2 regions of the Shewanella sp. SM21 genome follow, and region 1 is predicted to be linked to the other one. Evidence: riboswitches for the same ligand, from Rfam matches in the RefSeq annotation. Region 1 holds a riboswitch; the other holds the start of a gene.

Region 1 (16,524 bases):
CTCAATCAGCATCAGTTTACGTTCTAAGGTTTCGCTATTAATGCCAGTACCACGGCCAACGCAATCAATCACATCCAGCTGCATAATCGCCGCCATAATGGCCGCAGCAGAGGAGGTATTGCCTATGCCCATTTCACCAAAGGCGACTAAGTTACAACCCGCTTGATGGTGACGCTCAATCAAATCGCGCGCCATAGCAAAGCCTTTATCGACGGTTTCCAACGTCATCGCGGGTTCTAAATGGATTGCCCCCGTTCCAGCGCCAAGACGTTGATCGATAATACCTTCAACTCCTTCAACTGGCGTTAACATACCGCAATCGATCACTTCGAGCTTAAAGCCCACCTGCCGACAAAAAACGTTAATCGCCGCGCCGCCATGGGCAAAGTTTTGCACCATTTGGTGAGTCACTTCGCTAGGGGCAATCGACACGCCTTCTGCGGCAATGCCATGATCCCCCGCAAACACTAACATAGTTGGATGGACTATTTTGAGCACATCCGTTTGTGGCTGCTCCGTTTTTTGCAAATCAGTCGTTTGCACGCGGGCAATCTGCAAGGCTAAGGATTCGAGCTGACCTAAGGCGCCGGGCGGCTTAGTCTTAAGATCAATTTTCTGCAGAATCACCAGATCCTGCGCTTTACTCACAAGGCTTATTTGAAAAGACACGGCTGACTGAGACATCCACACTCCACTTTGTAATCTACATTAAATAACCACAACGCATCCCGCGTCTATGACGAACATGTCCAATTGTGCATTTCCAATCGCGGGTGGGATATCAACAGAAATACTGATTATCCCGTCAGTCTGCACTTACGGCATGACTCAAAGATGACGACTTAACTCTGGGTTTACGTCCTGACTAGGTGACTACGGCATGACCTTGTATTTACGGCATGACTCTACGCTTACGTAAAATCAGCAAAAAGAACATGCTACCTATGGCGGCCGTGATAATGCCCACGGGCAACTCTTGATTACCCAATAAACAGCGCGCTAATACATCAATCCACACCATAAATAATCCGCCCACCAGCGCCGTTAATAAAATCGGCTGACGACCGGGAAACAGCATGCGTACTGTGTGGGGGATCATTAACCCGACAAAACCGATACCGCCGCATGTAGCCACCAAAATAGCGGTAATCAAGGAGCAGAGCAGCAACATATTGAGCCGCAGCTTAGGCACATTCACCCCTAAGGTATGCGCCGTTTCATCCCCCGCCTGCAACGCCATGATCTGCCGTTTCATGCCTAAAATAATGAATAAACTCGCACCAATCACCAGTGTCGGCAGTACTAACAAGGACCAACTGGCCTTAGCGAAACTGCCTAAACTCCAAAACAGCACAGAGGCTGTCGCCTGCGGACTGGCGAAATACAGCAGCAGACTCGTTAATGCGCCGAACATAAAGGAGGTCGCCACACCAGAGAGCAACATGCGCTCCACTTGGCTATTGAGCCCAAGCCCAGACAAAGCAAGCACTATCAGTACCGACAAACTGGCGCCAATAAAAGCGCCCAAGGGCAAGCTAAACCAAAGCAAACCAGACAAGGCGCCCGAACCGCTAAAAAGCCCAGAATGTGCCGCCATGCCCGCATTATCAAAAAATCCAGAGCCAGTGAATAAGGTCAACATCACCACAGCACCAAAGGACGCGCCAGAGCTAATGCCAAACAAATAGGGATCGGCGAGCGGATTGCGAGTCACGGTTTGCAACACACTGCCCGCCAGTGACAAACCCGCACCCGCCACAAAAGCCAGTAAAATGCGCGGTAGCCTGAGCTCCATCACAATGCGCTCAGTCATGCCATTGGCTTGAGTGAGGTTCGTCGCCTTATTGATAAACACTTGAATAACATCAGTAAAACTGATGTTCGCCGCACCAAAACTCGTCGCGGCAATAGGCGTTATCAAAGTGATGATACCTAATACGAGCAGCATCAGTTGTTGTCTCGTCAACGGTGTCACGATACGCCCCAAATATGAGATGAAATATTGTTTACTCCCCTGAGTCATCCACCCTCGCCTCGCTCGTTCAGGCCATGATCTACATGGTGGTAACCATAAAAATAGCTGATTAAGGGCTTTTTATGTTGTGGATGGGGCGATACCTGAGCACACACGCCAAACACATCGCTAATTCGCGCCTCGGTTAATACTTCGGTTGGCGTCCCCATAGCGCTGACTTCCCCGTTATGGATCAACAACAAACTATCGCACAGGGCACTGGCTAAATTAAGATCATGAATTGAGGCAATCACGCTAATCCCAAGACTACGCACCAATTCGAGGATTTGAATTTGATAGCGCACATCGAGGTGGTTCGTTGGCTCATCGAGGATTAAAAGCTGCGGCTGCTGCACTATGGCACGGGCAATCAAGGCGCGTTGCTTTTCACCGCCAGATAAGTGCTCATATTGTTGGTGCATCTTATGGCTCAAGCCTACTTTCTCTAAAGCCTTAGCAATACGCTCAGTATCACAGCTCGAATTGGTATCGAACATACCCTTATGCGGCGTTAAGCCCATGCTGACCAATTGCTCTGTGGTGAGGTCAAAATAGTGCGGTGTATCCTGCTGCACTACGGCGACGCGACAGGCAAACGCCTTGGGCGACAAGCGCTCAATATCTTGATCGAAAAGGGTAATTTTGCCCTGAGTCGGGCGAACAAACCGATACAAACAGCGCAGCAAACTGGACTTGCCCGCACCGTTAGGGCCAATCAGCCCCAGCATCTGCCCCGTTGGCAGCGTAAAGTTAATACCGGAAAGTATGGTTTTGCCATCGATACACCAGCTCAAATGACTCACATTGAGCGCGACTGACGGGCTCGATGATGGGTTAGTGTCATTCACGGGGCTGTTAGTTTGGATTGCGGAAAGTTTCACCTAAGCGGCGCTCCTATCGAGTCCAAACCTTTATAAAAAAAGGTTGTGCACATTGTCATCTGCTCCCTCGAGTCACCCGCTCGAGAACTAAGGCTGCACGCAGCGATAACAGAAATAGGCAGGTCTCCTGACTTGTAGAAAAGAAGGAGCTAGGCTCTAGAATCTAGGTGCTTCTTTAAACTACTCACAGTTGCGGGCACAGTTCGGGCTGACTGACGAGCAGCTCCCCGATTCCCTATTATGTTTGGGTTGATATGCTCTTTGTTAACAACGCCACTGTGAATAAAAACAACGGAGCGATTCGAACAAAGAGAGTCTATTCCCAACACCTATTTCTGCGACGTTATCACTCATTGCGCATGTAATACGCTATCTCGTTCAAACGTCAGGGAAAAGCATTATCCTACATCTATCCCATTAGGCAATGCTGTTTAAATCAGAATATTTTCATATCAGCTTATTCTCGCCAAACGATCACGCCTACATGATAGCGCCTAGGTCGTGAAATAAGGCCTCAACACCTGCGCCCACTCGGCCAATCTAAACGCCAATAGCAGGCACCCTGTTCATCTTGCAGCACATTAATGCTCACCACGGCCGCCACGGGTAAATCGAGTTGACTATAAAACCCTACCGCCCGTTCAACTCCTAAGGCACGCGCCATTAAGTGACGGATCACCCCGCCGTGGGTCACGACCCACACTTGAGTGGCAGGCATATTATCAGCGGTTTCATTAATGGCACTGTTTTCATTACCCATTTTATGTGAGTCAAGGGTCAATCGTTCAAACTCGGCGGCGAGTATCTGGTCAATCGTCCCATTCACCCGCGACTCAAAACTTGCCATAGTTTCACCATTGGGCAGCGGATTTTGCCAAGGGTTTTGCCAATACGCCGCTAAGTGTTCGCCCTCTTGTTGATACAGGTCATCGAGCCGACAACCGTCCCAATCACCAAAATCAATTTCCTGTAAACCCGACAAACACTGCGCCTGCAATGGCCTTGACTCAGATATCAGTGCCGCCGTCGAATGCAGCTCGGCGGCAAAAGCGTGGGCAAAATCGGCGCAGCGGCGTGAAGTCGAGCTATAAATCGCGCTACACACGCTGGCCTGTGACTCAACTGCTGCCGACATTTGTTGCCAACCCTTTTTGCTTAAAGGCATATCCACACGACCCCGCAAAATAGCGCCGCCTTCACACTCACCGTGGCGCAACAATAACAATCGAACTTGTTTCATATATGCCTTTTTAGTTAGGGGCTAGATACTAGGAACTCAAGCCAAGGGCCTAAATTCTTGATTCTCGATTCTCGCTCCTAATGCCTTTGACTTTCATCTTGCCCTGACAATCATAAGTCGCGTATTATGGACGTCTATACGTTTAAATGTCCAAAAAAAATTTTAAGAACAAGTATTCAAAAAATGTCGGCTGACGACAATAAAATGCACTTAGCATAACAATGGCCGATTTTTGGACTTAACTTAGCTGTATTTAAGGTAACTATTTATGACGATACCCTCTACTAAAGCCAGCCAGATATTGGCAGACATACGCAAACAGCTTGCAGAGCGCATTCTGATCTTAGACGGTGCCATGGGCACTATGATCCAAGGCTACAAGCTGGAAGAAGAGGACTATCGCGGCGAACGTTTTAAAGATTGGCATACGGATGTCAAAGGTAACAACGACCTTTTGGTCTTGTCACAGCCTCACATCATCAAACAAATTCACACCGACTACTTAAACGCCGGTGCCGACATCATTGAAACCAACACCTTTAACGCCACCACCATCGCCATGGCCGACTACGACATGCAGTCGCTGTCCGCCGAAATTAACTTAGTCGGCGCGCGCCTCGCCCGTGAAGCCTGTGATGCAGCCTTTGCTGCCACAGGCATTCCACGCTACGTAGCCGGTGTGTTAGGCCCCACTAACCGTACGTGTTCGATTAGCCCTGATGTGAACGACCCAGGCTATCGCAACGTCAGCTTCGATGAGTTAGTGACTGCTTACAAAGAATCCACTAAGGCGCTGATTGAGGGCGGCGCGGATATCATTATGGTCGAGACCATATTCGATACCTTAAACGCCAAAGCCGCGCTGTTTGCGATTGAATCCGTATTTGATGACTTATTTGGTCAGCATTCTAAAGACAGATTGCCGATCATGATTTCGGGCACCATTACCGATGCCTCTGGTCGCACACTGACTGGCCAAACGACCGAAGCCTTTTACAATTCCCTTCGCCATATCAAGCCCTTATCTATCGGTCTTAACTGTGCACTTGGGCCAAAAGAATTGCGCCCCTATGTGGAAGAATTATCCCGCATCAGTGAGTGTTATGTGTCGGCGCATCCGAATGCAGGCCTGCCGAACGAGTTTGGCGGTTACGATGAAACCCCAGAGGACATGGCGAACGTGATCGAAGATTGGGCGCGCGAAGGCATGCTCAATATTATCGGTGGTTGTTGTGGTAGTACGCCTGAACATATCCGCGTGATCCGCGAAGCGGTGAGCCGTCACGATCCACGTATTTTGCCGGACATTCCAGTCGCTTGCCGCTTGGCAGGTTTGGAACCACTGACTATCGACGCCCAATCCCTGTTCGTTAACGTGGGTGAGCGCACCAACGTTACAGGTTCAGCCAAGTTTTTAAAGTTGATCAAAGAAGGCAAGTTTGAGCAGGCGCTCGATGTCGCCCGCGAGCAGGTTGAAAGCGGCGCGCAAATCATCGACATCAACATGGACGAAGGCATGCTCGATGGCGCCGAGATCATGCACAAGTTTTTAAACTTGATTGCCTCTGAGCCCGACATCAGCCGCGTACCTATTATGATCGACTCATCCAAATGGGAAGTGATCGAAGCTGGCCTCAAATGTATTCAAGGCAAGGGCATAGTTAACTCTATTTCCCTCAAAGAAGGCGAAGCCAAGTTTATCGAGCAAGCCACCTTAGTGAAACGCTACGGCGCGGCGGCCATTATCATGGCGTTCGACGAGCAAGGTCAGGCCGACACTAAGGCGCGTAAAATCGAAATCTGTACCCGCGCCTATCGGGTGCTGGTCGACAAGGTCGGCTTTCCGCCAGAAGACATCATCTTCGACCCGAATATTTTCGCCATCGCCACAGGTATCGATGAACACGACAACTATGCCGTCGATTTTATTGATGCCATTAAAGCGATTAAAACCACCCTGCCCCACGCGATGATTTCGGGCGGCGTGTCGAACGTGTCGTTCTCGTTCCGCGGTAACAACCCAGTGCGCGAAGCGATTCACGCCGTATTCCTGTACCACGCCATCAAAGTCGGCATGGACATGGGGATTGTCAACGCGGGCCAGTTAGCCATTTACGACGATATCGATCCTGAGCTTAAAGTGCGGGTCGAAAACGTGGTGCTTAACTTGCCCTGCCCAGTGGAAGGCTCAAGTAATACCGAGCAGTTACTTGAAATCGCAGAGAAATTCCGCGGTGATGGCGCGCAGGTGGGCAAGAAAGAAGATTTAGAATGGCGCAGCTGGCCAGTGAGCCAACGCTTATCCCATGCGCTAGTGAAAGGCATTACCGAATTTATCGATGAAGATACCGAAGCCGCTCGCCAAGAAGCAAAACGTCCGCTGGATGTGATTGAAGGCGCCTTGATGGACGGCATGAACGTGGTCGGCGACTTATTCGGCTCGGGCAAGATGTTCCTGCCGCAGGTGGTGAAATCGGCGCGGGTAATGAAAAAAGCCGTGGCCTACTTAAACCCCTATATCGAGCTGGAAAAGGTCGAAGGCCAATCTAACGGCAAGATCTTGATGGTGACGGTAAAAGGTGACGTGCACGATATAGGTAAAAATATCGTCGGCGTGGTGCTCGCCTGTAACGGTTTTGAGGTATTCGATTTAGGCGTGATGGTGTCGGTGGAGAGAATTCTCGACGCCGTGAAAGAACACAATATCGATATCATCGGCATGTCGGGCCTCATCACTCCGAGTCTGGACGAGATGGTGCATAACGTGAAAACCTTCCACCGTGAAGGCTTAACCATTCCGGCGATTATCGGCGGCGCCACTTGCTCTAAAATCCACACAGCGGTAAAAATTGCGCCCCATTATCCCCATGGCGCCATTTATATCGCCGATGCGTCCCGCGCCGTGCCTATGGTGAGTAAGCTCATCAACAACGAGACTCGCCAAGCGACCATAGACGAAACCTATGCCGAATACGACGACATGCGCACTAAGCGCCTATCCCAAGCCAAGCGCAAAGAGATAGTCTCACTCGAAGCGGCCCGTGAAAACCGCTGCCAACACGATTGGGCCAATTACACCCCGTTCACGCCAAACGTGCTCGGTCGCCAAGTGTTTGATAATTATCCGTTAGAAGATTTAGTCGAGCGTATCGACTGGACACCGTTTTTCCGCTCGTGGGAATTGCACGGCCATTACCCTGAAATCCTTACCGATAAAGTCGTCGGCGTCGAGGCGCAAAAGCTGTTCGCCGATGGTCAGGCCATGCTCAAACAAATCATCGAAGAAAAGTGGCTCACGGCGAAAGCGGTTATCGGCTTATTCCCAGCCAATACCGTCAATTACGACGACATTGAGCTCTACACAGATGAGTCACGCACCACAGTCGAAATGACCACGCATCACCTGCGGATGCAGCTTGAACGTGTCGGCAACGACAACTTCTGCCTATCCGACTTTGTTGCGCCAAAAGACTCAGGCGTCGCCGATTACATGGGCGGCTTTGCGGTGACCACAGGCCACGGCATAGACGAACATGTGGCACGTTTTGAAGCCAACCACGACGACTACAACGCCATCATGCTCAAATGCTTAGCCGACCGTTTGGCCGAAGCCTTTGCCGAGCGGATGCACGAACGGGTACGTAAAGAGTTTTGGGGTTATGCGGCCGATGAGCAGTTAAGCAACGAAGCCTTAATCCGCGAGAAATACAAAGGCATACGCCCCGCACCGGGCTACCCAGCTTGCCCAGACCACACAGAAAAAGGCTTGTTATGGGACTTGCTCAAGCCCGATGAGACTATCGACTTGAACATCACCGAAAGCTACGCCATGTTCCCCACAGCGGCAGTATCGGGCTGGTATTTCGCCCACCCGAAATCCCGCTACTTTGGCGTGAGTAATATCGGCCGCGATCAAGTGGAAGATTATGCGAAGCGTAAAGGGATGAGCATTGCCGAAACGGAGAAGTGGCTGGCGCCAGTGTTGGATTATGATCCTGAATAGAGAGTGATCCTGACTGATTTTTAGAAATAATCAGGATCTTTATTACGCTAACGCGGTGTAAGATCGGTCTTGCGACCGAAAGGTCGTGGGGCTTCACCCCACACCCGACCAAGGAGGACTGCTCGTCCTATCCTCCTTGGATTCTCCAAGACGCCCCTAGCGAAGTTACATGCATTAGTGACTGGCTTTATGCTTATTCGAAAATAGCTAACGCTTCCGATGGGGCGTCCCTTCCCCCCGAAAGCTACGCAGACGTCCTGTCTGCGTCACGCTATTTTCTTCAACGCTCTTCAGCAACTTCGCCGGGGGATCGGTGAACTTCTGTGGCATTAGAGTTAACTTTTCGCATTGAAAGAGTTATGCCAACTCCACACGCCTTATTGTCCTCAACTTACCAATTTATATAGTAGACTCAAGCTTATTATTGATACTTCTATAAACTAAATATAAGTGTATCAACTCAACCAAAGCTAAATTAACTATTACGACAGTGAAATATTGAAGATGACCCATAGCCCATAAGTTAAATAAAAATAAAACTTCTATAAGTCGAAATTTAGACCATTTAAAGTAATTTGACGGATAGTCTTTACCTATAAGCATAGGTAACAGTTTCAAATTAAAAGTGACTGCAATAGCAATATGCACACAGAGCATGCTAAGTAAAGAAAGCAATAATTTAAAGCTAAAAATATTCATCTGCATAAAAATCGATTCAGACTTAAATTCAACCATCAAATCAACTGCAAGGCCGATAACAAGTGTCAAAGCAAGCACTATGCTCATACCCAAAAAACTAATTTTTTTCATGCAATTTCCTAAAGATAAAAATTGTGGAATCCCATTCAACACAATGATAAAAAGAGTTAACGAGGGGTATTTAAATGTGACTGAAGTTGATTAATTCGCTCTGGGATCAAATCCATTTTATTGTCGGTGTTTAAGTCATCACAGTTTTCAGCGACAACCCTTTCTACGCCAGTTTTATCAGTAAAATAGAGTTTTTCGCAGTCGCATCTCAGTTTGGCGATAAGCGGTTTTTCCGCTTTAGCTTGACGAACCTCGGCAACCCAACAGGAGTCAGCACAACCGCAGGAATGATAAATCAACTCCTCGTCAGGGACATGCCAATCTAGCTGATATTCGCCAGCCAGCGCATCACCTACACATGTCACAAGAGCAAAGAATACGAATAATAAATATCGAATCATTTTTAATTATCTAAAGCTTATCTGATTTCCTTAAGGACTAAGCATTAAACCACCCTGTTTAATGCTTACCTCAAGAAGAATCAGAAAGTTACAACCACGCCATTAACAATGGATGTCCATTTTATTCTGCGATATATAGGTAAATATCTACTTTTACTATAGGATAACAAGCTCTTTTTTGTTTCCTATATTTGCTAAAACCAGTTCATTACCATCACTCCAAAACATTAACCTTAGGGCTGGGTTTCCTTTTGTAACATGTGTTCTCCATGCAAGTTTCCCATCCTTTTCAATCTGTTTTTTAGAGTTAGAATTAGTAAAAAATGGCTTTATACTATTTTTTTCAGCTCCGGCAATAATCTGACATATGACGTCATAAGCTACTCCAGAGAACCTTTCATTTGGGGCACACTGATGAGTATATAGTGAACGAACAAATTCATTGCCAAATATAACTCTTCTCTCTAATTTAACACCTAACTCCCTTTCTTTCCTTAATGCTCCATCAATCAAGGCAGCTTTAATTTCATCATCCGAACTCGCCTTATTAAAACTATCAACCCCGATCTTCTCAATATTAAAATCGAGTAACTCGGAAAAGACCTTTAAGTTGTCATCAAAATCAATTGGAAATACTTCTTCAACCTCTGGTAAAATGTTAGATATTTTTCCAGTGACACTGATCACACTAGCATCTTCATCTACAGGATAATGAAGAATTGAATATTTGTCTTTTGTGATAACCCCTGTCAAACTCGCTTGTTCGACAATTGTTTCTAATTCACCATTCCTTTGATATATTACACTTCGTATTTTAGGTTCAATTTTTTTATCCAACCATTCTGCAAGACACTCTGGAACACACAAATCCCCACTACTTAACTTGTATAAGATGTTATTGACAACTTTAGCGATATCGGAACCTGAATAAACCATATCCCCTTCAAATTTACTAAAATTTTCATCAAAAATATTTTTACAAGGATACAAGTTCACCTTTATCAACCCATTCAAAGCTTCACTCTCAAAAAAAATATTCCCAAGCTCTTTATCAAGATGTTTCTTTATACCAATTAAACTCTGAACCTTATTTACAACCTCTGATTCAAGACATATTGCTGGAGAAATCAAATAATCATTTGTCACAAACAAATTTAAATTCATAGCTTGAAATCACCATTTTTCAGCTCAATTCTTTTTAAGGTTGCATCCATGAGAATCCCCTCAACTTCTTCATCTGATTGATCAAAAAAATCTTTAGGCCAATCTATTATCGCTCCGTATTTATTTATATCTACTTTCCTGACAACACTTACGTCAGAGAACTTTTCAAAAAATAATACTGAAGATTTTTTTTCAATAGATTCATCTCGACTTTGAGCGATCCTTCTTCTCAGCCTATTAATGATGTACTCACTGTGAGTTTCAATTATGCACTGTTTATTCCTATTCGATATCGCTAAGAAAAAATCACACAACCTTGATTGTACCTTGGGGTGCAAATGCAATTCTGGCTGTTCAAAAATCAAAACTTCATCTTCATCAGATAGCAATGCCATTACGACAATTGGTAATATTTGACTAACTCCAACACCAACATGAGTTAAATCTTGTAAATTATCAGATTCCGATGTCTTTACCCTCAACTCATAACCAAGCTTCCCTTTGTCATAAGTTTTAACTTCTGTAACCACACCTAAATATGATAACCATTCGGTACATGCATTAGCCAAGGTATCTGTAGCTATTGAATATGATAGATGATTATTATCTGTCGAAGTTATTTTAGGATAACGAATTTTCTTAGATTGATTAACATGTAAAACAGCAGCAGTATATTCACCTTTTAGCCCAACAACATCCAATTCAGACAAATCAAAAGCTTGATACATTGCCTGAGGCTCATTCCTAAGAGGCCCTAAATACTTAATTTTCTTACTAAACATATAACCAAGAAAATAGTTTAGCTCTCTAAGAGCTTGGATTTGGAATTTTTCAGGTTTCCTTGTTTTTTTCATATTAGAGTACCATGTACCCTGGATCACATCCCTATGCCTTATTAGAAAATCGCCTAATTCCTTCTTCACAGATTGATCTACTCTATCAATAACATTAATCCAAGCATCAATACTAAAACCACCATCAACATCACTTTTTAGTAACGATAAAGTAGCTGGGGTCAAAATCAAAGATTGATTTATAATCAAACTCCTAACTTTTTCAACCGTCAATGAATTATTATTTTGTATAATCTCAAGCAATTCTTCAGGAACTTTGAAATTTTCAACCCTTTCATTATTCTCCTGGATAATTAATGATTTTATTTTATCGATTACAGCTAACGGAATAGCGATTCCTTCAAGCTCTGACTGAAGTTCATAGAATCCTGGGATTTTCAATTTCTTATCTAATGTATTGTTTATAAGAAATGAAACAAAACCTAAGCTTAATTTTTTTGTATGATCATAATTTAACTGTAGAATATGAGGTATTAATTCTTTTTTTATGACACCCTCAATTTTATATCCTGGATAGTTTTTATTTATTTCATCCTCATTACTCAACTCAATACTATCCACCTTATACATGTTATCTACATTAGATTTTTTACTAAACCTAATTAATTCCACAAACGATGATGAATATTTTTCAAGTCGTATCTCACCCGATTCTATTCCAGGATGAAAATCATCATCAGGCTTTTTAGATGAACCTGTTCTACCTGAAAACACTAAATTAAGACTTACTTTCTTTATATCAAATGCTGGAGAGGCTTCTTTAGAAAATGACAAGTCTATTGACATAGAAATATCACCGCCGTCATCTTCACTTATTAACTTATGATTTAAAATATCAGAAAATGAGCCTAATCTAACCAATCGTCCATTTAGCGAAATAGTACTTTCAAAGTATCTAGAACCAAAGGTTTGAGACAGCATTAGAATAGCTTGAATCATGGAACTCTTCCCTGAACTATTTGAACCACAAATAATGGAAAGATTTTTTAACTCAATATGTTCAAGCGTATTTATGGACTTAAAATTCCTTAAATAAAACTTATCAATCATTTGAACACCTTAGAAATTATTTTTAAGAAAAAGATCGGACAGGCAAATTTTTATGCCTTAACAATCGTTCAATTACTCCAGAGCCTAAGGAGTACACCATCCCCTCGGAGTTGCCGCAGGGCATTTGCGTGCGTTGCATGAGCGAGGCATGGATGCCGAGATAGCGTCAGTCGAATCAGGGACGAGCGTCTGACGCGATAGCATTAGAACGCTTAATGCCCAAGGAGCTTTCAACTCCGTTAGGGGCGTCTTGGAGCATCCAAGGAGGATAGGACGAGCGTCCTCCTTGGTCGGGTGTGGGGTGAAACCCCACGACCTTGATTCACCTCGGCCGCTAGGCCGCAAAACTGCCAGTTCATTACTTTGTGAACCGACAAATTGTGAACCGACAAAGCTTTCCCATTGCTACCGCACTTCGCCAACACCTGTCAGCCAAGCCATCAATCAAAACAAGGTCGCACTAGCTCAAAACGTTCACTGCTGAACATTGAGCAAAATGCCAATAAGCACTGTGGCAACAAGCATAAGTGCCAAAGCATATTCACCAATTTGCAGGAGGAGTTGGGTATCTAAGAAAGAGAAAAGACACATCGTCCTGATGCAAGTGACTCGAATCGCGGGTACGCGATTAAAGCTCATCCTTGTTAAAAACCTAAGATAGCGACATAGCGTACACTTGTCTATAACTTTAGCATTACAAATCAAGTAATTAAGCAAGCACTGATTTAACAATGTCGATATGAATACATGTGACTAAACCAATCGCCATCAAATAACACTATCTCTTGATCTTGCAGTGACATGAAGTCTCGCGGTGTCAGGCGGTTTGGTTTTGGCAAGCGAGCCAATTTCGACATGCGAATAAGCCCCAATTGAGCGCATTGCTCAAGGGCTCAGCGCAAAGGGTACTGAACAAAATTCAGGCATAACGTAACTGAGTTGAATCACAGTGCGAACATCACTGCAGAAGCCTGATAACACGGGTTTTACACTCTGATTTAGCTTGGTCAAAACTGCAACGATTAACCGCCTAAATTTGCATTTTCGGCCCTACATGCTAACGTGGCTAATGTAAATTTACATTCAGTGTTTATCAAAGCTATGTCGCAACAATCAATAAAAAGTCGATCGACAACAAGCTTATATCGGGCGATACCATGCAGCGCGGCTGATATTACACGGAAGCACAACTGAGGTTGAGATATGGAACCATCTAATACGTCACGCCGGACCTTTATCAAGCAATGTGTGATTGGCGGGGTTGCCGTATATTCGGCCCCTTTGTTGTGGGAAATGAGTCGCGCGAATGCGGCAATTGTCTCACCTGAACTGGCAACCCAATGGCAAACTCAGGTTAATGGTCAATCCAAACCTAAGTTTCGTAATGACGGCATAGCTAAGGTCACAGGCCAAAAGGTCTATGGCCGTGATTACCGTGCTATGGACATGGAGGGCTGGCCCAAGCAGCAAGGTTACGCTTTTATACTTCGCGCCGCCGATGCCTCCCATGTTTATCAAGGCTTTTCCCTCGACCACCTGCCCGCGTCGGCTAAGCCCTATAAAGTGATCACTGCGGCCGATCTGGCCCGTGACAAAATCAAGCTACCCGATTTTTACGGTGACAACATGTTACTGGCCGAGGGGCAAACCGCCGACTACTTAGGTCATGCGGTGGCGATATTGTTGTTCGACAGTTTCCCCGCCTTTAAGCAAGCTAAGTCCTTGTTGCAATTTGACCAGACCTTACTGCGCTTTGGTGAGCAAACGCCGTTTGTGTCGGACTCGAAAGACCCTTACGCCAGCTGGCGCCTTATTCGAGTTGAAGGTGAAAATGGCGCACGGGAAGATTTATATAGCCCACTCCACGATGGGCTGTTTTTCCCCAGCGTAAAAGATCGCAAGCCTGAATGGTTAGGTAATCCGAATGCCAAAGGGACAGTGTCTGAGCGCGGGCTTTATTATGCGGGTGAGATAGATAAGCAGATTGCTAGCGCCCAAGCCAATCAACAATGGCAAGTGTTAGAGCGGGAATATCGCACCCAGATCATCGATCCTATGATGATGGAACCCGAAGCCTTTAACGGCTGGTATGACGCAACTAGCCAAACATTTCATACTGTGATTACCTCGCAGTCGCCTCAGGACTTTCAAGAGATGGCAGTGCACATGCTGTTATCTAGCCCACTGGCAGGCAAGGTAAAACATCTTGTGGTGCACTCGCCTTATATCGGCGGTGGATTTGGCGCGAAAGACCATTCGATATTTCCTTATTACGGCGTGATCGCGGCCGTTTATGCCAAAGGGCCAATCCGACTCGCCAATGACAGATTCGAGCAATTCCAATCTGGCCTTAAGCGTCATCCGTTCATCATGAAAAGCCGCTTAGCGGTGGATAAATCGACCTTAAAAATCCAAGCCTTAACTTCACAGATGACTGTCGATGGCGGCGGACGAGTCAACTTTACCCCGTCTGTGACCTCGGTTGGTGCGACAGCGATGCAAAGCATTTACTACACGCCGCGCAACGATATTATCGCCACAGCCTATGCGTCGCGTAACCCAGATGCGGGTTCGATGCGCGGTTATGGCACGCTGCAATCGATGACAGCGATGGAATGCATGATCCACGAGATAGCCGACGAGCTAAAGATTGATCCCTTTAAACTGCGCGCCGCCAACGTGATGGAGTCTGGCCAGCGTAATACTCAAGGCGCGATTCCTAACGGCACTTTACGTTACCGCGAAATGCTCGAGATGGCCGAGCAAGCTCCCGTGTGGCAAAACCGCGCGGTGAATAAAAAGGACTATGAGGCCAAACATCCGGGGATGCGTTACGGCGTCGGTTTTGGTATCGCCACCAAAGATTATGGTACGGGCGCAGCAGCGCCAAGTGCGGCGGTTCGCCTAGCTAAAGATGGAAAAATCACCCTGGAAATCGGCTTTATCGAAATGGGCACAGGCACGCAAACCTCCCAAGCCGTTGTGATCAGCGATGCCCTCGGCAACTTTGCCGATGAAGTAAAACTCGCCGAAGTGGATATTTGGGATGCGATGCAATTAGTGCAAACCGATAATCCTTATATTATTTCGCAGCAACGCCAAGATGAAATGGCGGCCAATCCACGCTGGACACCGGTTAAAGCCATGGCATCGTCGGCGTCTATGTCGGCCTATTACCAAAGCCATGTCAGCCGCATCGCCGCCGATATTATCTATCGCCACGGCCTATGGCCTGCAGCGGTATCGATTTGGAACGAGTTGTATTTTAATACGCCAATGGGCTCAACTAATTTGCATAACTCACGGGATGGTCGCTGGGTCGATGGCAAGCTAACCGCCTTGGGCTTTCCGCCATTGTCGCTAGATATTCTCGCTAAACGTGCCCACGACATGGGCTTAGTGGTCGGCGTGATGGGCCATGCCTTTAATCGCTGGGCTTGGGCTGAAGCCGATTTCGACATTCTTGGCACTAAAGAGCGTTTAGCACTCGATGCGCTGGCGCTGCAATACGGCGAAGGCAACGCGACATTTGCGGCCACTTCCGACACGACTATGAGTATCAAAGCGCGCCAAGCCAGCATGAAGTCTAATGGCTATCACTTGATCGATCGTCAAGCCATGAGTTATCCCAAGGCCGAACTGAACAATGCCATGGTGACTTACTACGCCCCCTGCGCCACTTTGGTTGAAGTGGCCGTAAACGAAGGCAATGGTGAAGTCACGCTACTGAGTTCTCATACTTGGTTAGAAGCGGGCAAAGTGATTGTTAAAGAATTAGTCGAAGGGCAAATTCAAGGTGGCCTTGCGATGGGGATTGGCCATGCACTGCATGAAGGCTTACCGCCATTTGAAGCCGGCGCAGGCAATGGTACGTGGAACCTCAATCGCTATCAGGTGCCGTTAGCGCGGCATGTGGGCGTGTGGGATCAACGTCATACCATATTGCCACAGTTATCTGATAACGATCCTAGCCGTGGTATCGCCGAAGTGGTGATGATCCCTGTGGTCGCGGCGCTGATTGAAGCCGTGTATCAAGCAACCCATGTCCGCTTTTACGATTTACCTATGACAGCGAAAAAAATTAAGGAGGCCATGGCATGAGCCAGT
Region 2 (16,524 bases), 150 kb from region 1:
CCGCACTTTAGATATGGGCTGGCAGTTACTCACCTCAAAGGCCGGTTCAGACAAACGCCTCACTGGGATCATGCTCGCCATCAGTGCCTTTGGTTTATTGCTAATCCTCTTCTTTAAAGGCGCACTGTTACCGCTGCTTGAGTTTGTGATGATCTTGGCCTTTATGACCACAGTCATTTTTGCTTGGTTAAACTACCGCTTAATGACCAGCAAACAGCTCCCCGAAGCCGATAGATACGACACTAAGATGAAGCTACTCTCTTGGTTTGGCCTAAGTTATCTACTGATTTTCGCGGCACTGTTTATCTATTGGTACAACATCATTAAAGGTTAATTGCCAGAATGTTTATGCAGGAGCAATAAATGGCCTTAACTAACTGCCATTAAATTCCTGCTGAATTCTGCAATTAAGGTGGTTTGGGTATATAATGCGGGCTCTTAAACCAGACAGCGCAGCCGCGCCAAGAGATGACCATGATTAATAATGATATTTTGCGCCGTTTGCGCTTCGTGTTTGATTTTAGCAATGCAAAAATGATTAAAATTTTTGCTAAAGCTGGAAGAGAAGTGTCTGTCGAAGAGATGATTGATCTTCTACGTAAAGAAGAGGAAGAAGGTTATAAAGCTTGTAACGACACGACCTTATGTCAGTTTTTAGATGGTCTTATCATAGAGAAGCGCGGTCTACGTGAAGGTGCAGAAATTCCAGCGCCCGTTTCACGTTTAAACAACAACCTCATCTTTAAAAAGCTGAGAGTTGCCCTCGAAATGCGTGAAGAAGACATAGTAGCAGCTTTGGCTTTAGCCGAAGTGCAAATGTCAAAATCAGAGCTAAGTGCCCTGTTCCGCAATCCAGACCACAAGAATTTTAAAGAGTGTGGCGATCAAATACTGCGTAACTTTATCCGCGGCTTATCACTTAAGTATCGCGGCGTATAACGCTAAACTTATGACATAAAACGCAGCTTAGGCTGCGTTTTTTTATATCCGTTTTTATCTACACCTGAGCTTGTTTGGATATAAACAAGACCTTAACAATTCCATCTCAACAACCTCAGAAATCCTGTTTAAAACAGCTGACTTTTTTACTGCTGCAAAAAAAACCACAAATACCTCGTTCCACGGACAACAAAGATCACATTTCATGATAACCTTACGTGACTTACAGCACGTATTGACCACTTAAACAATAACTCAAAAGGTTACCCATGGACGATAATAAACGCCCCCTCTATCTTCCGTTTGCAGGACCTGCCATTCTTGAAGCCCCACTGATTAACAAGGGCAGTGCATTTTCTGAAGAAGAGCGTATTTTCTTTAACCTCGAAGGCTTAGTCCCCTATGCCATTGAAACGATTGAGGAGCAGGCTTCTCGCGCCTACGATCAATTTAGAAGTTTCAATAACGACTTAGACAAGCATATTTACCTACGTAATATCCAAGACACAAACGAGACCTTATTTTATCGTTTAGTGCAAAATAACATCAGCGAGATGATGCCCATCATCTATACGCCGACGGTAGGTTTAGCTTGTGAACGTTTCTCGAAAAACTATCGCCGCAACCGTGGTTTGTTTATCTCCTATCCGAACAAAGATAGGATCGATGACATCCTCAATAACTCGACTCGTCAAAAAGTTAAAATTATCGTAGTCACTGATGGTGAACGTATTTTAGGCCTTGGCGATCAAGGTATTGGCGGCATGGGGATCCCTATCGGTAAGCTGTCACTCTACACTAGCTGTGGCGGTATCAGTCCAGCTTATACCCTGCCTATTACCTTAGACGTAGGCACAGATAATCCGCAGTTGTTAGAAGATCCTATGTATATGGGTTGGCGCCATCCGCGCATCGGTGGCGAAGAATATGCCGAGTTTATCGAAGCCTTTATGCAAGCCGTCCACGTGCGTTGGCCGGATACTTTGATCCAGTTCGAAGACTTTGCCCAAAAGAATGCCATGCCGATCCTAGAGCGTTATAAGGATCGCTATTGCTGCTTTAACGATGATATTCAAGGTACTGCTGCGGTTGCCGTTGGTTGCTTGCTCGCCGCGTGTAAGGCTGCGGGCACTGAATTGAATCAACAACGTATCGCCTTCCTCGGTGCTGGTAGTGCCGGTTGCGGTATTGCCGAAGCTATCGTGGCACAAATGGTGTCTGAAGGGATCAGCGACGAGCAAGCTCGCACTCAAGTGTGTATGGTTGACCGTTGGGGCTTATTGCTCGACAACATGCCTAACCTGTTGCCATTCCAGCAAAAATTGGCGCAGAAATGCACCAACATCCAAAATTGGAGCAATTTCAGCGACAATATTTCACTGCTCGATGTGGTTAACAACGCCAAGCCGACAGTGCTGATTGGGGTATCTGGCGTTCCGGGTCTCTTCACCGAAGAAATCATCCGTGCTATGCACAGCCATTGTGCTCGCCCGATTATTTTCCCTATGTCGAACCCCACCAGCCGCGTAGAAGCGACACCGAAGGACATTTTGCATTGGACCTCAGGTCAAGCACTCGTCGCTACGGGCAGCCCATTCGAGCCTGTGGTTGTCGATGGTGAAACCTATGAAATTGCCCAGTGCAACAACAGCTTTATCTTCCCAGGTATTGGCTTAGGCGTATTAGCTTCGGGTGCACGTCATGTATCCGATGCCATGCTGATGGCTTCAAGTCGCGCACTTGCCGAATGTTCGCCACTGGCAATCGATGGTACAGGTCCTCTACTGCCTAAACTGGAAGATATCCATGCGGTGAGTAAGCATATTGCTTTCGCCGTAGGTAAAGTCGCAGTTGAACAAGGGTTAACGCTGCCAATGAGCGATGAGATCTTACAGCAGTCGATTGAAGGCAATTTCTGGAGTCCAGAATATCGCCGCTACAAACGCACTTCGTTCTAAGCATAGCGTTGCCGCGACCCAAGTCGCAGTAAAGCAGCTTAGTTGAGCGTTTGTGCTAGCCAGCAAAAAGCCCGTTACTTTGCAGTAACGGGCTTTTTAATTTTCTGACTCTGTGCTGATTTCAATAAAAACTAAGGCGCCATCACCTGTTTAAAGCTATTGAGCAAAGCACGATCGGTACGCGCTTTCTTCAACTTACGTAGGCTTTCTTTGAGCGATTCATCGGCTAAGCGCGTAAAAATACCGTTATATTCTTGCTCTTGGATTGCACTATCGGTATCGGCTTGCTCAGAAATTTCTTGGGCGACACGACTCAATTGCAACCAAGCATTCGCGATATAGAAACCGTGGAATGCGGCTTGTTCGATTAGATTACGCGCACTGGCAGGTAAAGATGTCCAAGCTTGGCTAAATTTACCCTCCCTGTCTTCCAACAGTTCGGCACACAAACCTTGGTACGCTGCTAATAAGTCACCCGGTAATTTAGCCATTGGTAACACTTTATTCGCAACATTGTAAGAAATCTGCTCGGCAGTTTCGCGGTAAACAGCTGATAATTCGCTCATAAAAATCTCGATTCGCATCCCAAAAATAGACTTAAAACTGGCCACTCACATATAAACCATAAACGCCGTTACCCGCAATCGGCGTAACTGTAATCCCCTCATAGGGTTGAGTAAAATACCAACCCGCCAGCGCGCCAATCGCCGCGCCAGCTAACACATCCTCGAGGTAATGCTGGTCGCTCGCCACTCGGGTGTAGCCCACATAAGATGCGGCAACATAGGCAGGTAAACCATATTGCCAACCATAGCGCTGCTGAATAAACGTCGCCGCCATAAAGCTGTCTGAGGTATGACCCGATGGAAACGAATCATCGCCACTATCGTCTGGCCTGTCTTTACTCACACCATACTTAAGACCTTCAACAATTAACCGACTCGACACTGCCGCCTGAATTAACTGCCAACTACCATCATAACCCTCTTCATAAAACAAGGTCGCGCCCATCGCAGTAGCGGGTAATAATAAATGCAATACATCGCCAGAGGTTTCTAAATCTGAGCCTGCCCAACTAGTGCCACTCATCATGAATAATGCAGCACAGAGTAATTTCTTCAAGGGTGATTCCTTTGTGGGATAATAACCAAGGCGGAGTTTATACCTTGATCATTAACCGAATGCAAAATTGCTATACATCTATATTAAAAATGAACAAACAAGTTATGCTAAGCTAATAATTAGCTATTGATTTTAATTCGAACAGGAATCTTTTTTGCTACATCAACTTAGGTATTTATCATTCTCCTTATTGCTGCTTCTACTGCCGCTCAGCAACGCTATGGCAGAAGAAAAGACTCAGGTTGATAAAATATTTGCAAGATTTGAAAGCGGCGTCCCTATGACCCGTGAAGAAATCGAAAGCAATCTAGTGTTATTAAGCAAACTAATTTCGACTGACGATGTCACCCGTCATGAAAAGCTGCAACTGCTTAAATGCTGGGATCAGAATACAGAAAACGACACCGCTATTGCACTGGCACTTAAAAATACTAACCAAGCACTGAGCAATATTCAGCCAACCGCCTCCCCCCATTTCATTACCGACCTCACGCTCTGCCGCTCTTGGTTTCTGCAATTAAGTGGTGATATGGATGGCGCGATGGAAGGCTATAATCTCAGTGTTAAACGTGCCTATGAGCATGAAGACCTTAAGCTAATCGCCGACTCGCGCAGCATTCGCGGCGCACTTTACTCTTATATTGGCGATTTTTCTGCGGCATTAGACGATCTCGTCACTGCACAAGATCTCTATGAATCACTCAATTTAAGCGGTTGGGCTAACATTAACCTTGCCGATGTTGCTACCAGTTTTAGACGTTATGGCGATCCCCAAAGTGCAATCCGCTATTACACCAAACTCAAAGCTCTCTATCTAAAAAACAATAACCAAGAACAGGCAATGTATGTCAACTCGGACATTGGCCTTGCCTTAGATGAACTCGGTGAACATCAACAGGCCGTAGATAATTTCTTAGTAAGTTATCAATACTTCAAGGAACATCAGCAGGAAAAAGTGGCAGCAACTATGGCAACGAATATTGCCTACAGCTTAATCAAACTCAATCGTCTAAACGAAGCCGAAAAGTATTTAATCGAAGCCGATACTGTTATTAATGAAAAAGATCTGACAGATTACAGCTTCATGAAGCTTTTTATGGCCGAGATAAAGTTTCAACAAGCTCGCTATAAAGAGGCGCTTACCGAACTTGAGCAAGGGGAAAAAGCCTTTCGCACTCTGCAGAATAATCGGGGACTCACTCAACTGCTGCAGCTTAAAAGTAACATATATGTGGCTATGAATGATTTATCTGCCGCCTACGGAGCGCTGCAAGAATTTGTTACCCTAACAAAAAAAGTCGATGGCAATTCTCTCTCCCATCATACGACAGAATTAAAGGTCAAGTTTGATACCAGTCGGATTGAATCTGAAAATCAACGCTTGATTGAAAACCAAAACCTTAAAGAACAAGAGCTCGCGCTACTTGAAAAGAACAAATCACTGCAACATATTATCCTATTACTAGCGGGCTTTATCCTGACGATAGTGTCTATATTCGCTTATAAACAAGTACATAGAAATCGCCAACTGCAAGTTATTGCCCTCACGGATTATCTTACCAAACTCCCTAATCGTCGGCATATTTATGCCCAAGCCGCGAAATATTTTCAGCAAGCCTTAAAACATCAAAGCCCTTTTTCAGTGATTATTTTTGATGCGGATCACTTCAAAAAAATCAACGATAACTTCGGCCATGAATTAGGCGATCGCGCCCTTATGACCATTGCAAATGCAGGCCGAGCCTTATCAGGTAATAAAGACCTCGTTGGCCGCATCGGTGGTGAAGAGTTTTTAATCCTATTGCCTAACACTGACGCCACAGGTGCGTTAGCGCTGGCGCATCAATTGCAGAACCATATTAGCCGCCTTAGCGCACAGAATTTACCAGCAGAACTCAAATTAACCGTTAGCGCTGGTGTCGCCACTTTAGAACCACAAAATAATACGGAAGATGCATATCAAGATAAAGATTTTGCCACCTTGCTAAAGCGGGCCGACAATGCTCTTTATGAGGCTAAAAATGCGGGCAGAAATTGTGTGAAATCAGCCAATAATGAGGCTTTAAGAGAGAATTAAACGGCCTTATGCCAAAACACTTGATGTTGTAATGGCGGTGGCAAAGTGCCAAACCATGTCTGATACAGACGACTAAATTCACCCGAGTCTTTCATTTTCTCAAGCTCTGTTTGCCAACTGATAACGGTTTCCGCCGACGTCCCTTTAGAAAAAGCTAAATAGAGATTAATCTCCGATACCACAAACACTTGGCGGATATCTGTCTCACTCGCGCCAACCTCTTCGAGTATCTGCTTTACCGCAAGATCCGCTTGGCACCAAAAACGAATTCGAGAAAACAGCAACTGTTTCGCCGATTGCTGTGGAAAACTCGCCACCAGCAAATTATCCACGCCCGCTTGTTGTAGCAACTGCGCACCCGCCGATTCCCGATAAACCCCCACAATATCTGTCGATTGAAGTTCAGCAAGTTGATCGAGAGCGATAGGATCTGCCGCCCTTGCGTACAATGCAATTTTGCTGGTCGCAATAGGACCGATAAAATCAAACTGCTCAGCTCGTTCATCATTAATTGACGTAGCAAAAAGTAAAACGTTCGCAGAGGTATTAGCAATCGAATACGCCCGAGCCCAAGGTAACACATCGATTTTTTCACTCTGACCCAGTCTTGATTGCAAGGTATTGACTAAGTCCACCGCAAAACCTTGCGGCACACCATTTTGCTCGTAACTCATGGGAGGCCAAGCTTCGGTCACCAATTTCAACTTGTCAGGCGCCGCAAAAACAAGATTAGGCATCAGGCCTAATAAGCTCATCGCAAGAAAACACGCCCTAAGGGGAATCGCACTCAGCATACGAATACCAAACGATAAACAGTAGACCTAATCATAGACTCAATCCCAACAGCAAATAAACAAATACCCCAAAGAAAATATCGCCTCACGCCCCCTTCTGAGTAAACTCGTCCTCAATAAGTGAAAACTGCTATCATATTGCCACCTAGCCAAGAGCCTCGCTGCAATCAATTCATGTCAACTTTAGTCAATCAAACCCCAAGCCAATCCTATGCCAGCATGCTGTCGCGGCTCGCTCTGCAAATTAAAACGTGGGGAAAAGCACTCGGATTTGCGCAGGTTGGCATTTGCGATACGGATTTAACCGCTGAAGAAGCCAAACTCCAAGCATGGCTAGACAAAGGTTTTCATGGCGAAATGGCCTATATGGCTACCCATGGCATGATGCGCGCTCGCCCGCAAGAACTGCATCCGGGCACAGTGCGGGTGATCTCCGTACGGATGGACTATTTGCCACCCGAAGCTGGCTTTGCAACGAATCTCACCGATCCCAACTTAGGTTATATTTCCCGTTATGCCGGAGGTCGCGACTATCACAAGTTGATCCGCGCTCGACTTAAAAAGCTCGGAGATCAAATCAGTGCAGAGTTAGTTGCTCTCGGTTTCGATGCCGCTGACTTTCGCCCCTTTGTTGACTCAGCCCCTGTACTTGAGCGCCCCTTAGCAGAAAAAGCCGGTATAGGCTGGACAGGTAAACACTCACTCATACTCAACCATGAGGCTGGCAGTTGGTTCTTTTTAGGTGAGCTACTGATCAATTTGCCTCTACCTGTGGATATTCCCATTCAAGAAGGCTGTAACACTTGTGTCGCCTGCATTACCTCCTGCCCAACGGGTGCAATCGTAGAACCTTATGTGGTCGATGGCAGACGCTGTATTTCCTATCTCACCATTGAACTGCAGGGCGCTATTCCCGAAGAATTTAGGCCACTCATGGGCAATCGCATCTATGGCTGCGATGATTGCCAACTCGCGTGTCCCATCAATCGCCAAGCGCCGCTGACTGAAGAAACTGACTTTCATATTCGTCCGCAGTTAAAGCAACCTGACCTTCTCAGCCTTTTTGCTTGGAGCGAGGCCGAGTTTCTTAAACAAACTGAAGGCAGCGCCATTCGTCGCATTGGACATAAACGTTGGCTACGTAATATTGCAGTAGCACTGGGTAACGCTCCCGCGAGCCCAAGCATTATTGCCGCACTTAACGCCCGCAATCACAGCGAAGATATCGATGAGATAGTGCGTGAGCATATTGAATGGGCGCTTAATGCCCAGCAATCGCGCCTTGCTGAAAGCGCAGCAACTGAACAACAAAAAGCCCGCCGCAAAACCGAGCGCATGGTGCGCATTATCGAAAAAGGCTTACCGCGAGATGCTTAAGTCAATCGGCAAGCAATAAACAACGGATGCATAAGCATCCGCTGTTACTAATTCAATAAGCTCAGTAAAAAAATATTTCACTCAAGCATAATATTAACCAAGGCGGCGACGTAGTTCTCGCGTGGCATCGACCATGTTTTTCAGTGCGGGTTCAACTTCATCCCAAGTACGGGTTTTTAGGCCGCAATCTGGATTAACCCATAGCTGACGTACGGGCACTTTTTGCGCCGCTTTCTCGATTAAGTGCACCATGGCCTCCACACTTGGAGTGTTTGGCGAATGAATGTCATACACACCGGGGCCAATTTCATTTGGATATTCAAAATCTTCAAAGGCGTTGAGTAACTCCATCCGTGAACGCGAAGTCTCGATAGTAATCACATCGGCATCCATGGCGGCAATCGCGGCAATGGTGTCATTAAACTCGCTGTAACACATGTGGGTGTGGATTTGAGTCTCATCAGTCACGCCAGCAGCGCTGAGTTTAAAGGCATTCACCGCCCAATCTAAGTAGGCTTGCCATTCACTTTGTTTCAATGGCAGACCTTCACGGAAGGCGGGCTCATCGATTTGTATAATGCCAATACCGGCATTTTGTAAATCCACCACTTCATCACGGATCGCCAGCGCCAGCTGAGTCGCAATCACATCGCGGCCGATATCTTCACGGGCGAATGACCAATGCAGAATCGTCACCGGGCCAGTCAGCATGCCTTTTACAGGCTTGTCGGTGAGACTTTGGGCAAACTCGGCCCAATCAACCGTCATCGCCTTTGGACGGCTAACATCACCATAGATCAACGGCGGCTTAACACAGCGTGAACCATAACTTTGCACCCAACCATTTTTGGTAAAGCCAACGCCCGCAAGCTGCTCACCAAAGTATTCCACCATATCGTTGCGCTCGGCCTCACCATGAACCAGTACATCGATACCAAGTTTAAGCTGGCGGTCGATAGTATCGCGGGTGACTTGTTGTAATTGCTCTGTATATTGTGCATCACTCAGATCGCCCTTGCGCCAGCGACTGCGTAGTCCACGGATTGCTGGTGTTTGTGGGAAGGAGCCAATGGTGGTGGTCGGCAACAGAGGTAAACGGTATTTCTGCTGCTGCACTGCTTGGCGTACGCTGAAATCACTGACGCGCTCATAATCGGCAGATGTCAACGCGGCAACGCGGGCAATCACTTGACTGTCGGCAGCCTGCGCTTTCGCCTCGCGGCGCGCCAAACAGGTTTGCACAATCTCTTTTGCCGCGACTGATTCAGGTGCCAGTAGCAATTGGCGCACATTGGCCAGTTCGAGTAATTTCTGCTTCGCAAACGCGAGTTGTTGACGCAGCGCGGGCTCAAGCGTGGCTTCCACCTCTAAATCCACAGGGCTGTGCAGGAGTGAGCAAGAAGTACCGATCCACAAGCGATCTCCGAGATCACGGGCAACCGCGCCTATGCGTTCGGCAATCAAATCCGCCTCTGCCGCCCACACGTTGCGGCCATTGACCACACCCGCCGACAGAATTTGATCTTGACCAAGCGCATTAGCAAAGACCGCCAATTGATCCGGCGCTGTGACTAAATCGACATGCAACCCCGCGACCGGTAAGGCCGATACCAGCGCTTGATGGTGTGCGATACCGCCGTAATAACTGGTAAGAAGGATCTTCACCTTCGTAATGCTGAGGGCTTGATACGCCTCAGTGATCGCCGCTTGCCATTCGCCATCCAATTCCAATGCGAGAATGGGCTCATCGAGCTGTACCCATTGCACTCCCTGAGCAGCGAAACGCGCCAAGATGTCAGCATAAGCAGTTAATAAATTAGGCAATAAACTTAACTTATTGAACTCTTGACCCACAGTTTTAGCAAGGTGCAAGTAACTAACAGGGCCGAGTAGCACAGGTTTTGCTTTATAGCCTAGCGCTTGCGCTTCGCTGACTTCATCAAAAAACTGCTCGTAAGCAATAGAAAACTCTTGGTTTTGCGTCAGCTCTGGCACCAAATAATGATAGTTAGTATTGAAATACTTGGTCATTTCAGAAGCTGGCGCATCTTGGCCCGTTGGCGCTCTGCCGCGGGCAACACGGAATAAAGTATCGAGATCGATTGCCCCTTCACCACGATGACGCTCAGGAATGGCATTTAAAGTCGCGCTTAAGGTCAGCACTTGATCATAAAAGGCAAAATCACCTACGGGAACTTGCTCAATGCCAGCAGCAGCTTGCCACTGCCAATGGGTGTGGCGAAGTTCACTCGCCACTTCACGTAATTGTGCCTGAGTGCTCTCACCACGCCAGTATTTTTCTAAAGCAAATTTCAATTCACGACGACGCCCGATACGGGGAAAACCAAGACTATTTAATTGCATACTCTATCTTCCTTTATTTGAGATAAGCCATATTCGGCACTTGCACCCACCAGATTGTTTTCTCTTGGCACTTTTCAGCACTTCAGCCTTGATAAATAACAATGGGCGTCTGGACGTCTAGAAGTTTATTGTGTTAGTCTCTATTCCAGCAACCGAATTGATTTCAAGCACAACATGAGCGAAATTCACTTGGAGTGAACATGATCGAACTAAGACACCTGCGAACCTTAATGGCCCTGAAAGAAAGCGGCAGTTTGGCGGGCGCAGCCAAAAAACGTTTTGTCACTCAATCCGCCCTCTCCCACCAGATTAAGGAGTTGGAGCAAAGGATTAACTCGCCCATTTTTGTGCGTAAGAGTAAGCCACTGTCATTCACCCAAGAAGGTGCACGCCTGCTGCATCTGGCCGAAGAAATTTTGCCTAAAGTGTTAGAAACCGAGACAGATTTGAAGAATGGGCTGGAAACCGAAACCAATCAGTTGCGTGTCGGCATTGAGTGCCATAGCTGTTTTCGCTGGTTAATGCCTGTAATGGAGCAATTTAGGCAAGATCATCCGGCAGCCGAGTTAGACTTGTCGAGCCGTCATCTGTTCGACTCGCTCAATGCCTTAGAAATGGGTGAACTGGATATTGTATTAACCTCAGATCCTGTGCCTGGGCATTCACTCGCCTACCAGCATTTGTTTGATTTTGAAGTGAGGTTAGTGGTTGCTAAGGATCATCCTTTAGCGAAAGAAGCCTATGTCACCCCTAAGCAATTAGCACACTTGCCTATTATCAGTTATCCAGTGCCGTTGACACGTTTAGATATTTATCGCCACTTTTTAGAGCCTGCGGGCATAGAGGCGGGCGAGCAAAAAACCTGTGATTTAACCATGATGTTATTGCAACGCATCGCCTGTAAAGACGGCATAGCCGCACTGCCAAGCTGGTCGATTAATGAAGGACATGGACTGAGTCTCGCTACGGTAAAACTCGGCCAAGAAGGCCTGAAACGACCGCTATTTGGTGCCTATCGCCGCCACAGTGCTAACTCTGCATTGATCCAAAATTGGTTACAACTGGTGGCGAGGGAAGGTTTATCCCGCCAGCAGAAGACGAATTAATGCGGGTGACATTGAATAAAAAAGCCTGCGAATGCAGGCTTGTTTATTGAGTCAAATGACTATTTCATAGCATCGACAAATTACAGCGGATTCATCAACAATCCACGCATAGACAAGACACGGCGCAGTATCAACCCTGATGAATTAGGATTACGGGTCTGACGCAAATTATGGGCGATCATAAATTCTTGACGCAGATCCTGATCGAGATCTAACGCCTCGAACGCTTCGATGGTTAAGGTCTGTTGTTGATTATCAATCAATGACTTAATCACACTTAAAGGAAATGACTGTTCGGCATTAGCATTTAAATAGGCAAATGCGGTCAGTGCGATAATTTGGCCGAACACACTGAACAGAGCTAAGGTTTGTACTTCGTCAGCATCAACCTCCACACCTTCCATATCCGCTAAGCTATCTACCGCATCCGTTGCAATATCTTCAGTCAGCTTCCAATAACCTTGGACCAACTTTTTATAGGGCTGTGGCAGTTCATCGAGGCGTTCTTTTAAATAGAACGTAAAAGCGTAGCGATAGATATTAACTTGACCTAAGCGGATCAAAGCTTCTTTCAACGAACGAGTTTTGTGATTTTCCACTACAGCAGCCTGTGCGGAATTACTGCGCATAAGCATGTGCGCTGCCAATGCGGGATCGCTCGAGATAATGTCAATCACATTACGAATGTCGCCTTCAGCAAGGATCGCTTTTTTGAGTGGAATTAGAATTCCTCGGCGGCCAATCACTTGCTCTTCGTTCGCTATGATAGCTCTAACTTGAGTAAAAACCTGTTGCTCAAGATCAGTCATAAGACACTTTACACCTGTTTATTAACAATAAGATGATTCGGTTACAGCTCACATCATACCTAAAATACTAAGAATTTCAGCCATAAACAGCAGAGTAAAATATAAATTACTCCTATTTAGTGATGACTGCCCGCTAACACTATAGATAACGACAATTAAACCACTCTACTAAAACGATATTCAAGACTATACCTATTTTAAGATTTATTCTTTGAACTCAGCGTAAAAAATAAAAAGCCAGACTCAGTCTGGCTTTGTTATTAGATAGCTCATTAATAATTAGAAGCGGTAGCCCACAGTGAAACGAATATCACGGCCTCGACCAGAATAGTAACTATCCCCCCAATCGCCACCGTAATAACCTGCACTGACATAATCTTTATCGAATACATTATCGATACGCAGACTTGCAAGCCAAGCATCACGATTATAATTCAAGGCTAAATTACCAAGCACGTAACTTGCTAGCTTATCACCTTGATTAGCGTTATCGCCTTCAATAAAACGATCACCCGTGTAGATAGCTTCGGCAAATACTTGGAAATGCTCAGCAAAATCCATGCTGACATAACCGCGTCCCGTGTGTTTTGCCACCCAAGACAGCTCTTTGCCATCGTTAGCACCATCGGTAAATTCGGCGTCGGTATAGTTATACTCTAGCCCGAGTTGCAGCGCTTTAGTGATCTGCCAATCCCAATCGGCACCCGCGCCATAACGACGAGAAGCGTCGGCATTTACGTTTGCACCGTTGAAATTTCCACCTATGGGTTTAACTGCACTCGAGTCATAAACAATTTCATCCTCTAAATCGAGACGATATAGGCTGACTCGCAGGGTTTGACTAGCGACAGCCCAATCCCAACCCGCCTCATAGGAACGGCCTGTTTGCGGCTTTAAGCCAAATACGCCCGGCGATGTATAAGCTTGCTCATCCACTTTGGCAAAACGGAAGTTATCATCGGCGCGCACATAGAGTCTGTGCTCCGCAGTTGGGCGGTAATTTAAACCCAGTTCGAATGCGTGGGCATTTTCGTCTAAATCCATGCCATTAGGATAAACATTGCCATCGACTAACTCATCGGTCACCCGCGCATATCGTCCACCCACAACGTAACTTAAAGTATGACTTAAAGGCACTGTAGCTTGTAGATAGGCGCTTTGCATTTGCTGCACATTACTGCGCGCCATAGTGTCAAAATCAGCCTTGCCACGGCTGATGTCTAAACCTGTGACTAGGTTTAGCTCGCCTTGACGCGTACTGTAATTCGCTAACGCTTTAGGGCTAAACATTAACAGTGAGCGTGTGTTATGGCTGTTCGCCCCCCAATTAAGAGAAGACACCAAGGTATCGCTATAATCTAAATCCGCCGCCAGCGCCCAGTTTTGATTAAGCTGATGCTGGTAACCCGTTCGCGCCGCAGTGGTCATCTCGTGGGCATACTCTACCTTATTTGATGAAGCACGGGGATCGTCTTTAAATTGCTTTTCAGTAAGCGAGCCCGGATTTTCACGATCGTTATCGTAGTAGCTGGTTTCAACAAAGAAGGAGTCTGTGGCTGTTTTATATTGAATGCGGCCAAGAATAGAGCCGGTTTCGTTGGCATTATGCTGGCGATAGTTGTCACCTTGGTTGTAACTACCGGTGAAAAAGTAACGCCAATCTTTGTTGATCGCGCCAGACACATCACCACGACCTTCATAGGTATCAAAACTACCGCCAGATAACTGCACGCTGCCGCCAGTATTTTCAGGGGACTTAGTGACAATATTAATCACCCCACCCACGGCTTGATCGCCATAAAGTACACCTGCACTACCCGATAAAATTTCAATACGATCCACTTGATTAAGCGGAATGGCATTAAGGCTAGGTGCGGCGATATCGATATTATTGAGACGACGACCATCAAGTAAAATCAGCGTGTTATTAACGGCAGTGCTGGCGCTAAAACCGCGCATCGCAAAGCTAGTTCCAATATTGTTATCCGAAATTTGAATACCGCTTTGACCACGTAAGACGTCGGTCAAATTAGTCGCGCCACTCATTTCAATCGCAGCGGCATCAATCACATTCACATTGGCGGCAATATTTAACGGGGTCTTATCAGAGCGGCCGATCACGACAAGATGCTCGTCGACTTTAGCTGTGCTGGTATCGTCAGCCGCCATAACGGGCGCGATAATTGAAAAACTGCAAAGGCTGCCGATCAGCAGCGCGATTTTTGTTGGATTTGTTCCCATTTTACCTTTAACTCCTGCAAGGAAAACGGGGCATTGACGCCACGATACCGTTAATTCAGTCGTAAATACTGACGGTGATTATCGCATTTTGAGATCTGCCCACCGAAATCTCAAAAACACCTTTAGGGCCGGTCTCCGGACTTAGGCTATGTTAATCCATTAAAGTTGGATTAACACGAGACTGACCTTTCACATTCTGACTTTCGGGTTCTGTCTTGAACACACCAATCAAACGCGGTCCTCTCTCACCTTTTACCGTTGCGGGGGCAGTGCCAGAATTTCACTGGCTTCCCGATTATCTCACGACGCTATCATCGCAAGCACCACAGAAGGTTGACTCAAAATTAGGTTCAAAGGGCGTACAACCTGTTAACGCCCAACAAGGCTCAGAGCATATCAGACCTGAGCGCGCGCATTATAGACGTCTATACGGATGAAAGTCCATCAATCTCAAGTTAGCGAGAAAACTCACATGAGCTAGAAAACGCCATCCCAGTTTTTTGCCGCAGGTTTTGGTCTGTCTTTGCTCAAAATCGCCTGACGCTGCTCAGGGGTTTCGCATTGGGCAACGGGGGTAAAATCCAGCGGTTTAATCACTAACGAGTCAGCAGGTTGTACCGGCGACTTGTCAAACATTGGCAAATTCATCGACCAAGAGACCAGCTCCCCCTTTTCGCTGATGCCAACATAACCGTCATTTGCGCCATCTAACCAAGTGAGTCGCGGAATACGTGCAATCAACTTCTCCACATTTTCACGGTTGGCGCGATAACCAACAGGTACCACTTTGCCATCGGGACGCGTAAACACAAAGGAGGCAGGCCCTCGAGTAATGACGCTGCCTTCCTGCCAATATTTATCAAGAATCTCTTGGGCATAGTGAAACCCAAACATATGAGCGTAATCAGTATCGTCGGCCACTATTTGCGGCACGGCCTTATCCCGCAGTAATAAAAAGCCTGAGCCAATGCTGATAATCTCTTTTACCCCTGTGATATTGGTTTTTTTAATCCAATCGACACCACAGTTAATCCCATCGCCCCAAAAATGCGCATCCCCCGTAGGACTTAAAATCGCAAAGGCACAATTGTTTGCCGTCATACTCGCCACATCCTTTAAGGCGCTGCGGATCGAGTAAGCATCACTGCGCCAACCCCAACTCACCACAGTGCCGTCCTTTTTCAAGGCGGCATAGGTGTGTTGAAAATATTCGATCTTCGCCACATCAGTAAGCTGCGGGAGTAACTTTTTCATATTGGTCGACTCTTCAACCTGCCCCCAAATCACAGCACTGCCCTCTTTTTTGAGGGCGACAAAACTGCGTCCTCTGGCAAAGATATCGACAACATCAACTAATTGATCCTGCACATGTAAGCTATTGCCGCCGTAGGGGCCATAACCCCAAGTATGCACCTTGCCATTGGCATCAAGGGCGGCAATGGCCTCTTGATTGGCGAACAACTTGGTAATATTGGTCATGCGGTTTTGTAGGGCTTTGTCGAGGCTATATTTCCCCGCATTGCCCCAGTACACCACAGTGCCATCTTGACGTAGCGCGGCAAACCCGTCCTTAACTGGGACGATTTGCTTAACTCGCTTAAGCTGCTCCGTCACCTCGCGGCTATCACCGCCAGCATAACTGTCACCCCAAGTGATCACCTCACCGGATTTTGTTAACGCCGCAAAGGCCGAACTGTTGGTGACCACAGTCTCGACTGCGGGTAAATCACAGGGAAT

What was found. Region 1 has a riboswitch for cobalamin ahead of L5L94_RS05040 (ABC transporter ATP-binding protein). Riboswitches for the same ligand answer to the same signal wherever they lie in the genome.
Region 2: linked by a shared signal. The riboswitch ahead of L5L94_RS04405 (TonB-dependent receptor) and the one ahead of L5L94_RS05040 (ABC transporter ATP-binding protein) in region 1 are both predicted to bind cobalamin.

What each region holds. Positions count from the first base shown of each region.
Region 1 covers NZ_JAKKRL010000003.1:184,162-200,685, reverse strand. Annotated here, with positions in the region: gene cobT (nicotinate-nucleotide--dimethylbenzimidazole phosphoribosyltransferase) at 1-684, opposite strand, end outside; gene L5L94_RS05045 (FecCD family ABC transporter permease) at 893-2,023, opposite strand; gene L5L94_RS05040 (ABC transporter ATP-binding protein) at 2,020-2,895, opposite strand; cobalamin riboswitch at 2,995-3,188, opposite strand; gene L5L94_RS05035 (histidine phosphatase family protein) at 3,410-4,135, opposite strand; gene metH (methionine synthase) at 4,404-8,138, shown strand; gene L5L94_RS05025 (hypothetical protein) at 8,538-8,948, opposite strand; gene L5L94_RS05020 (hypothetical protein) at 9,005-9,349, opposite strand; gene L5L94_RS05015 (hypothetical protein) at 9,506-10,513, opposite strand; gene L5L94_RS05010 (DUF3696 domain-containing protein) at 10,510-12,417, opposite strand; gene L5L94_RS05005 (xanthine dehydrogenase family protein molybdopterin-binding subunit) at 13,621-16,518, shown strand; gene L5L94_RS05000 ((2Fe-2S)-binding protein) at 16,515-16,524, shown strand, end outside.
Region 2 covers NZ_JAKKRL010000003.1:34,028-50,551, reverse strand. Annotated here, with positions in the region: gene L5L94_RS04460 (Nramp family divalent metal transporter) at 1-334, shown strand, start outside; gene L5L94_RS04455 (DUF1456 family protein) at 475-939, shown strand; gene L5L94_RS04450 (NAD-dependent malic enzyme) at 1,209-2,897, shown strand; gene L5L94_RS04445 (DUF3069 domain-containing protein) at 3,029-3,463, opposite strand; gene L5L94_RS04440 (phosphatase PAP2 family protein) at 3,495-4,019, opposite strand; gene L5L94_RS04435 (diguanylate cyclase) at 4,240-6,096, shown strand; gene L5L94_RS04430 (substrate-binding periplasmic protein) at 6,093-6,890, opposite strand; gene queG (tRNA epoxyqueuosine(34) reductase QueG) at 7,065-8,267, shown strand; gene metE (5-methyltetrahydropteroyltriglutamate--homocysteine S-methyltransferase) at 8,361-10,631, opposite strand; gene L5L94_RS04415 (LysR family transcriptional regulator) at 10,832-11,737, shown strand; gene L5L94_RS04410 (HDOD domain-containing protein) at 11,818-12,546, opposite strand; gene L5L94_RS04405 (TonB-dependent receptor) at 12,826-14,787, opposite strand; cobalamin riboswitch at 14,896-15,130, opposite strand; gene L5L94_RS04400 (hypothetical protein) at 15,265-16,524, opposite strand, start outside.